Regions from separate parts of the Streptomyces sp. NPDC037013 genome, predicted to be linked through region 3. Evidence: riboswitches for the same ligand, from Rfam matches in the RefSeq annotation. Region 3 holds a riboswitch; each other region holds the start of a gene.

Region 1 (2,193 bases), on a different contig from region 3:
CGGTCAAGGTCGTCACCGACGCCCCCGCCAGGCCCCGGCTCTCATCGTCGCGGCAGGCGTCACCGGATCAGCCATCGCCATCCCCCTGCTCGCCGCCACCAGCGCGAGCGCCGCCTCCACCACCACCTGGGACAAGCTCGCCCAGTGCGAGAGCGGTGGCGCGTGGAGCGCCGACCCGGGCAACGGTTATTACGGAGGACTCCAGCTCTCCCAGGAGACATGGGAGAGCTACGGCGGCCTCGACTACGCGCCCAGCGCCGACCAGGCCTCCAAGTCCCAGCAGATAGCCGTCGCCGAGAAGGTCCTCGACGCCAAGGGCACCGCCGCCTGGCCGAGCTGCGCCCCGATCGCCGGTCTCACCGACGGCGGCGCGGCGGCCGACGTGGACCCGGGCGCCCCCATCACCCCGGAACCCTCCGATCCGTCCGGTTCGACCGGCGCCGAGGGCTCCAAGGACTCGAAGGAATCCAAGGACTCCGGGGACGCCAAGGGGTCGAAGGACGGCGCGGAGAAGGGTGACGCGTCCGGCGAACCCGCGGACTCCGCCGAGCCGTCCGACGACGCGTCGACGGACCCGGCGGACGCCTCGGGCGACACGCCCGGGAAGGGCGCCGGCTCGCGAGAGAAGAATCACGACGAGTCCGGCGAAAAGGACGGCAAGAAGGACGGCAGGGGCGGGAAGGGCGACGCCGACGGCAAGGGCGGCACGGACGGCTCCGGCAAGTCCGGGACCGGGGACGGCACTTCGCCCGACCCTGAGGACGCCACCGCCCCCTCCGAGGGCTCCGACGGCTCCTCCGGCCGCCACCGCGGCGACCGCGCCGACGAGAGCGGGGGTGCAGGCGGGCGTCCCGGACGGCACGCCTCGCGCGGCGACGAGCGCACCGGCGCGGTCGCCGACGGGACGTACACGGTGCGCTCCGGGGACAACCTCTCGCTCATCGCGGACGACCTCGACGTCGACGGCGGCTGGCACGAGCTCTACGCCGAGAACAAGAAGACCGTCGGCGCCGACCCGGACCTCATTCTCCCCGGTCAGAGCCTCGATCTGGGCGAAAAGTAACGGTAGTTGACGATGCGTCTGCCGGGGCCTTCGCGGCGTATGTCCGCTTTGGCGCGAGTGAGACATGGGTCTCAGAAGCCCTGATCGTCTTTGAAATTGTGTGGAAGACGTGATTACCGTCGTCACCGCTCGCCACTGGTGAGCCCCGCCGGTCGGTACGCCGAATCCTGCCAACGGCCGGACGGGAACAGTCGTCGCTCAAGAGCGCCGTGGGCAGGAGCGGGGGACCCAAGGTTTGTGCCGGGTCCGTCCGTTGAGGGGGTGGGCAGCCGAGAGGCTGGGCGCCGCGCAACGGACGGGAACGGCTAGGGGTGAAGTCGCGCTCAAGGAGTGCGACCGGGCAACCACATCGGCCCGAACCCGACAGCTCACCTCGCAGGCGTCGGTGTAGGGGATCAACTCATGCTGCTTTCCAGCAAGGGCAAGCACCGCCGTCCGTCCAAGGCCACCCGCGTCGCCACGCTCGTCGGCGTGACCGGCGCCGCCGTCGCCGCCCCGCTGATGGCGGCCGGCTCGGCCTCCGCCGCCACCACCTCCGAGTGGGACGCCGTCGCCCAGTGCGAGTCCGGCGGCAACTGGTCCATCAACACCGGCAACGGCTACCAGGGCGGCCTGCAGTTCTCGCCGTCCACCTGGGCCGCGTACGGCGGCACCAAGTACGCGCCGACCGCCGACAAGGCCTCCAAGGCCCAGCAGATCGAGATCGGCGAGAAGGTCCTGGCGGGCCAGGGCAAGGGCGCCTGGCCGTCCTGCGGCGTCGGCCTCTCGGGCGCCTCGCCCAGCAGCGGCGGCGGCTCGCAGCAGCAGGCCCCGCAGCAGCAGGCTCCGCAGGAGAAGCCGCAGCCGCAGCGGACGCAGCAGCAGGCCGCTCCGCAGCACCAGCAGCAGGCCGCGCCGAAGCCGCAGCCCGCGCCGCAGACCGAGTCCAAGAAGACCGTCGAGACCCCGACCGGCAAGACGGTCAAGAAGGGCGACGGCGAGTACAAGGTCGAGACGGGCGACACCCTCTCCAAGATCGCCCAGGCGCACCACGTCAAGGGCGGCTGGCAGAAGGTCTACAAGCTGAACGGCGACATCATCGACGACGCCGACTTCATCTACCCGGGCCAGCAGCTCCACCTCGGCTGAGG
Region 2 (2,193 bases), on a different contig from region 3:
GGCCGCCAACCCGCCCCGCCGTGCCGCCAAGGAGCTGTCCAAGCAGCTCTTCCCCGCGACCTCGCGCATGTCGCGACCGCGCCAGGGCACCGAGGAGACGGTCGCGGCCATCGACTCGGCGGCGGTGCGCACCTTCTACGAGAAGCACGTCCGGCCCGCCACGGCCACCCTCGTCGTCGTCGGCGACCTGGCCGGCACCGACCTGGACGCCGTCCTCGCGGACACCGTGGGCGCCTGGACGGGCTCCCCGGGCGAGCCCCGCCCGGTCCCGCCGGTGACCGCCGACGACCGCGGCCGCATCGTGATCGTGGACCGTCCCGGAGCGGTCCAGACGCAGCTGCTGATCGGCCGCGTCGGCGCCGACCGGCACGACCGCGTCTGGCCCGCCCAGGTGCTCGGCACGTACTGCCTGGGTGGCACGCTCACCTCCCGCCTGGACCGCGTCCTGCGCGAGGAGAAGGGATACACCTACGGCGTACGGGCGTTCAGCCAGGTCCTGCGCTCGGCGCCGGACGGCACGGGCGCGGCGATGCTGGCCATCAGCGGCTCCGTGGACACCCCGAACACCGGGCCGGCGCTGGAGGACCTCTGGAAGGTCCTGCGCACCCTCGCCGCCGAGGGGCTCACCGACGCCGAGCGCGACGTCGCCGTGCAGAACCTGGTGGGCGTGGCCCCCCTCAAGTACGAGATGGCCGCCTCCGTGGCGGCCACCCTCGCCGACCAGGTCGAGCAGCACCTGCCGGACGACTTCCAGGCGCAGCTGTACCGCCGGCTGGCCGACACCGGCACCGTGGAGGCCACCGCGGCCGTCGTGAACGCCTTCCCGGAGGACCGTCTGGTGACGATCCTCGTGGGGGACGCCTCGCAGATCGAGGAGCCCGTCAGGGCCCTCGGGATCGGCGAAGTGAGTGTGGTCACGGGCTGACGGTGACGTGCGCACGGGCTGAGTGACAGTCAGGACATATCGGACCCCGGTGACCGCTTCGGCCGCCGGGGTCCTCATATGTCCGTATTCATACGGTGGTTGCCCGTCTGCCCTGTGGCGTGCGCTACAAAAGTCGAGTTCTGTTTGTGGATTGAAAGAGGCCCCGTTTAGCGTCGGTCCGGCTGTTCGTCGCGCAGTACGCCGCATCCGCGGCACCGGACAGTCATCGCCGAGTCCCCGTACGGCGCAAGCCAGGGGAGCCGGGGACCCACATGTCCCCTGGGGTGAATCGGGCACCTTGCCGCGAGGTGAGGGACCCGTAGGAGACCTTCCTGCTCCGAACCCGTCAGCTAACCCGGTAGGCGAGAGGGAAGGAAAGGAACACCCGCCACATGGCGTTCACCCGTGCCACCGGGAAGCACCGTCGTCCGAGCCGTCTCACGCGGACCACCGCGAACGTCGCGGGTGTCGCGGCGCTCACCACCACCGGTGTCATCGGAGGCCTTGCCGCCCCCGCGCTCGCCGCCGCCGACGAAGCGGCCGTGGAGCACACCGGCCTCACCCAGGCGATATCCGTCGGCGACTCGCTCGCCGACAGCGTCGACGCGCAGGCCGCAGCCCAGCGCCAGGCCGCCGACGACGCCGCTGCCGCCAAGAAGGCCGAAGAGGCCGCCAAGAAGAAGGCGGCCGAGGAGAAGCGCAAGGCGGAGGCCGAGGCCAAGGCGAAGGCCAAGAAGGAGCGCGAGGCCAAGGAGCGCGCCGCCCGCGAGGCCGAGCGCAAGCGCCTGAACACCTACGTGGCCCCGGTCTCCGGTTCGTACGTCTCCACGGGCTACCAGACCGGCGGCGCCATGTGGTCCTCCGGCAGCCACACCGGCATCGACTTCCACGCCGCCTCCGGCACCTCCGTCCACGCGGTCGGCTCCGGCACCGTCGTCGAGGCGGGCTGGGGCGGGGCCTACGGCAACAACGTGGTCATCAAGATGAACGACGGCACGTACACCCAGTACGGCCACATGTCGTCCCTCGGTGTCTCCGTCGGCCAGACGGTCACCCCGGGCCAGCAGATCGGCCTCTCCGGCTCGACCGGCAACTCCAGCGGCCCGCACCTCCACTTCGAGGCCCGCACCGGCCCGGACTACGGCTCGGACATCGACCCCATCGCGTACCTGCGCGCGCACGGCGTCAACGTCTGACCGACGCGTACCCCGCAGCACTGCACGAAGGCCCCGGCTCCTCACGAGCCGGGGTCTTCGCGTTCTCCACCG
Region 3 (2,193 bases):
TCGAGGTCACGGCAGACCAGGGCCATCAGGCGCTTGGAGTCGGCGGCGTCGTAGATCGAGAAGGAGGACGTGAAGCCCAGCTTCTTGTACTCGCGGCGCAGGATGCGGACGCAGGCGCTGTGGAAGGTCGACACCCACATGGCGTTGGCCCTCGGGCCGACGAGCTGCTCGACGCGCTCCTTCATCTCGCCCGCGGCCTTGTTCGTGAAGGTGATCGCCAGGATCTGGCCGGGGTGCACACCGCGCTCGGCGAGGAGGTACGCGATGCGGTGGGTCAGCACGCGGGTCTTGCCGGAGCCGGCGCCGGCGACGATGAGCAGGGGGGAGCCCGCGTGGACGACGGCCGCGCGCTGGTTCTCGTTCAGGCCGTCGAGGAGCGACGCCGGGTCGATGACCGGGCGCGGGGCGCCGTCGCGGTAGTGCGTGTCCCGGGTCATGGGCACGTCGAACTTCCCGCTGAACAAGTCGTCCGGAACCGGTTCCGGAGCGCTGTCCTCGGGCGGCGGCGGGGGCTCTTCGTCCGCGGCCCGGGAGGGCTGCAGGTCCGCCAGGAAGCTGTCATCAAAGAGGCTGCTCATCGCCTCCCGAGTCTAGGCGGCCCCACTGACAACCCGCTGCGGGTTCCGGTCACCTCACATGTGACCTGGCACGCCACCGGGCGGCGCGCTACGCCCGGCTCGCGGACGATGACCCTCCGCATCCGGCCGGTGGGGGTCACGGCACGGGCTCCGCAACATCACGAAAATGTATCGGGCATATCGAACATCAACCTTCACACGGGCCACACGGGTTGGCTAGCGTGCTCCGCGGGCCGCTCGTCCCCCACCGGCGAACCCCGCCGGGAACGGGTGGCCTCCGCCGAGTCCGACATGTTCGGAGCCGGGGACCCACCGAAAACTTGGGGTGAATCGGTCCCGTACGAAGTACGGGACCGTAGGGCAACCTTCCGGACCACCCGCCCGAACCCGACAGCTAACCCGGTAGGCGGTCTACGGAAGGAGTCGCCTCCCTTGGCGTCGCACCGCAAGCCGCGGACCCGGGCAGCCGGAATTCGCACGGCCCCCGCCCTCGGCCTCACGACGGCTGCCCTCACCTCCGTCGCCCTCCTGTCGCAGAGCGCCCAGGCGGCGCCCTCCGCGCCGGCCGGACCCAGCCTCGAAGAGGTCCAGAAGAAGGTCGACGAGCTCTACCGGCAGGCCGGCGTGGCCACCCAGAAGTACAACTCGGCCAAGGAGCGCACCGACAAGCAGCGCAAGAAGGTCGACCACCTCCTGGACGACGTGGCCAGGCGCACCGACAGGCTGAACGCCGCGCGCAAGGAGCTCGGCTCGTTCGCCGCCGCGCAGTACCGCACCGGGGCCGTCTCCGAGACGGCCGCGATGATGCTCGCCGACGACCCGCAGGGTTACTTCGACCAGAACCACCTGGCGGACCGGCTGACCACGCGCCAGAAGAAGGCGGTCGACGACTACCAGGCGCAGCGGGCGTCGGCGACGAAGCAGCGCACGCGGGCCGCGAAGAGTCTGGAGACCCTCAGCGACTCGCGGGACGACCTCAGGACGAGCAAGCGGACCGTCCAGAAGAAGCTGGGCGACGCACGCGAACTCCTGTCGCGGCTGACGGCCCAGGAGAAGGCGCGGCTCGCGGAGATCGAGCGGAAGAAGAAGCAGGAGGCCAGGCGGAAGGCCGAGAAGCTCGCCCGCGAGCAGGCCGCCGAGGCGGAGCGCGAGCGCAGGGCGGAGGAGGCGCGGCGGCAGAAGGAGCGCGAGCAGGGCCAGGGCTCCGGGTCCGACACGGGGTCGGACGCGGGGTCCGGTGCGGACGCGGGCTCGGGGTCCGGTACGGGTTCCGGCACCACGGACGGCGGCTACGCCACCAAGGCCGCGAAGGTCATCGACTTCGCGGAGGCACAGATCGGCAAGCCGTACGTCTGGGGCGCCACCGGCCCCGACTCCTACGACTGCTCCGGGCTCACCCAGGACGCGTGGAAGGCCGCGGGGATCTCCCTGCCGCGCACCACGTGGGACCAGGTGAAGGCCGGCACGACCGTGAAAACGGCGGACGCGAAACCGGGTGACCTGGTGTTCTTCTACGACGACATCAGCCACGTGGGGATCTACATCGGCAACGGCAAGATGATCCACGCCCCGAAGCCGGGCGCGAACGTCCGCGTCGAGTCGATCTACTACATGC
Region 4 (2,193 bases), on a different contig from region 3:
CTCGTTGCCCTCCACCCAGGCCGAGTAGACGTCGGCGGTGTCGATGAAGTTGCCGCCCGCGGCGGTGTAGGCGTCGAGGACGTCGAAGGACGCCGTGCGGTCGGCGGTCCAGCCGAAGACGTTGCCGCCGAGGGAGAGGGGGAACACCTCGAGGTCGGAAGAGCCGAGTCGGCGAAGAGAAGTCATACGTTCCGCAACGTCCGGGACGGAAACCGAATTCCGTCCCGCACTTCAAGGAACCGTCAAACCCTCGCGGACAGTGCTCAGGGGTTGAGCCCCTTGCTCTGGAGCCAGCCCAGCGGGTCGATCCCGGTGCCGTCGGGGGTGTGGACCTCCAGGTGGAGGTGCGGCCCGGTGACGTTGCCGGTCGCGCCGACGCGGCCGATGACGTCGCCCGTGCTGACCTTCTGGCCCGCGCTGACGTTGAGCGAGGACTGGTGGCAGTACCAGACCTCCGTGCCGTCCTCGAGTTCGAGCACGGTGCGGTAGCCGTACGCGCCCGCCCAGCCGGCCTCCTTGACGGTGCCGGTGTGCACGGCCTTGAGCGGGGTACCCGTGGGAGCGGCGAAGTCCAGGCCGGTGTGGTGGCCCGAGGACCACATGGACCCGGCGTCGCCGAAGTGCGAGGTGAGCGTGTACGAGGAGGTCGGGATGGCGTAACTCTTGGCGAGCTTGGCAAGGCGCGCGGCCTCGGCCTTGGCCTTGCGGGCCTCCTCCTGCTTCTTCTTCTCGGCGGCGGCCTTGGCGTCCGCCTTCCGCTCGGCGGCCTTCTGCTGCGCGGCGGCCTCGTCGGCGGCCTTCTTGACGGCGGCGTCCTCGGCGGCGGTGCGTACGGCGGAGTCCGCCTGGTGCTGCTGGTTCTCGGCCTGCCGCATGATGCGGGCGCGCAGTGCCTCGCCCGCGTCGGTGGTGCCCTGTTCGGCGTCGGCGGTGCTCACGCCGGCCGCGGTGAGCGGCGTCGCGGCGGCGACGGACGGAGCGGCCTCCGCCGTGTCGCCGGCCAGCAACGAGCCGACGCCCGGCAGGGATTCGGCGTCCGGCAGCGAGTCCGCGACGGTGCCCACGCCCGGCAGGTCCGGCATGGATATGGCGACCGGCGGCTTGCCGTCCTGCGCGGTGGCCATGCCGCCCGCGCCGACGGCCGCGATGACGCCCACGCCGAGCACGGTGGAGCTGCGGGCGAGGCCGCCACCGGCCTTCTTGTGCACACGGTGCCTGCCGCGGACGGGACGGACGGACTCCTCGGTGGGGTTCCACTCGTCGAAGGAGCCCTCGTCGTACGGACCGAAGTCGTCGTCATTCGGTATGTACACGGCTTGGGGGGCAGGCCGGTTGGACGCCACTGGGGCGCACTCCTTTCCTTCCTTCTCGCCTACCGGGTTAGCTGACGGGTTCGGAGCAGGAAGGTCTCCTACGGGCGCCTGGCGCGGATGCACGGATGCATGAGGCGCAGATGCCCGATTCACCCCAAGTTGGTGGTTCCCCGGCTCCCTTGCGGGATTAGGCGCGTGCGCACGGAGCCGCCTCTAGTGACGGCTGGGACGACCGCGCTGCGTTATCGAACGTTAATAGACAGCGGGTCGGTATTCCAAGCCGTTCCGGTTGATCGTTAACGCTGATCGCCTGTACGTATCGGGACACGGGGTGCCGGAACGGGGCGAGTTGACCCACCTTGGTCCGCACCGGAACTTCACATTCCCTTGACAGGATGTCAGTTGCCCTGCGGAACGGTGAACTTCAGTCACCGGTGGTGACGTCCGGATCCCCGGCGACGGGCCGCCGCACGGCGAGCAGCGCCATGTCGTCGGTCATCCGGCCCCCGGTGTGCCGCCGCACCTCCTCGGCGAGCGCGGCGAGCAGCGCGCGCGGACCGCCCCGCCCCGGGAAGATCCGCCCGCCGAGCCGGGTCGCAGGGTCGTAGAACGTGCCCTCCGCGTCCCGGGCCTCCGACAACCCGTCCGTGTAGAAGAGCAGCGTCGCGCCCGGCGGGAACTCCGTCTCGTCCGCCCGGTCCGGCCAGACGCCCAGCTCGCCCATGCCGAGCGGGAGCGCGGGCTCGGTCGCCGTCAGGACGCACAGCCGCCCGTCCCCGCGCAGCAGCAGCGGCGGCGGATGCCCCCGGTTGATCAGCCGTACGCCGCCGTCGGCGTGCCGGATCTCGGCGAGGACGGCGGTGGTGAACCCCTCGAAGGC

The links. Region 3 has a riboswitch for cyclic di-AMP ahead of ACZ7DY_RS06590 (C40 family peptidase). Riboswitches for the same ligand answer to the same signal wherever they lie in the genome.
Region 1: another riboswitch for cyclic di-AMP. It lies ahead of ACZ7DY_RS25935 (transglycosylase family protein); the one in region 3 lies ahead of ACZ7DY_RS06590 (C40 family peptidase).
Region 2: another riboswitch for cyclic di-AMP. It lies ahead of ACZ7DY_RS21620 (M23 family metallopeptidase); the one in region 3 lies ahead of ACZ7DY_RS06590 (C40 family peptidase).
Region 4: another riboswitch for cyclic di-AMP. It lies ahead of ACZ7DY_RS22275 (M23 family metallopeptidase); the one in region 3 lies ahead of ACZ7DY_RS06590 (C40 family peptidase).

Annotation. Positions count from the first base shown of each region.
Region 1 covers NZ_JBVJRV010000007.1:109,497-111,689, reverse strand. The annotation lists gene ACZ7DY_RS25940 (transglycosylase family protein) at 1-1,063, shown strand, start outside; cyclic di-AMP (ydaO/yuaA leader) riboswitch at 1,259-1,461, shown strand; gene ACZ7DY_RS25935 (transglycosylase family protein) at 1,466-2,191, shown strand.
Region 2 covers NZ_JBVJRV010000005.1:589,135-591,327, reverse strand. The annotation lists gene ACZ7DY_RS21625 (M16 family metallopeptidase) at 1-925, shown strand, start outside; cyclic di-AMP (ydaO/yuaA leader) riboswitch at 1,143-1,305, shown strand; gene ACZ7DY_RS21620 (M23 family metallopeptidase) at 1,318-2,121, shown strand.
Region 3 covers NZ_JBVJRV010000002.1:312,618-314,810, reverse strand. The annotation lists gene pcrA (DNA helicase PcrA) at 1-578, opposite strand, end outside; cyclic di-AMP (ydaO/yuaA leader) riboswitch at 847-1,002, shown strand; gene ACZ7DY_RS06590 (C40 family peptidase) at 1,011-2,193, shown strand, end outside.
Region 4 covers NZ_JBVJRV010000006.1:21,583-23,775, forward strand. The annotation lists gene ACZ7DY_RS22270 (aldo/keto reductase) at 1-186, opposite strand, end outside; gene ACZ7DY_RS22275 (M23 family metallopeptidase) at 264-1,343, opposite strand; cyclic di-AMP (ydaO/yuaA leader) riboswitch at 1,355-1,517, opposite strand; gene ACZ7DY_RS22280 (PP2C family protein-serine/threonine phosphatase) at 1,738-2,193, opposite strand, start outside.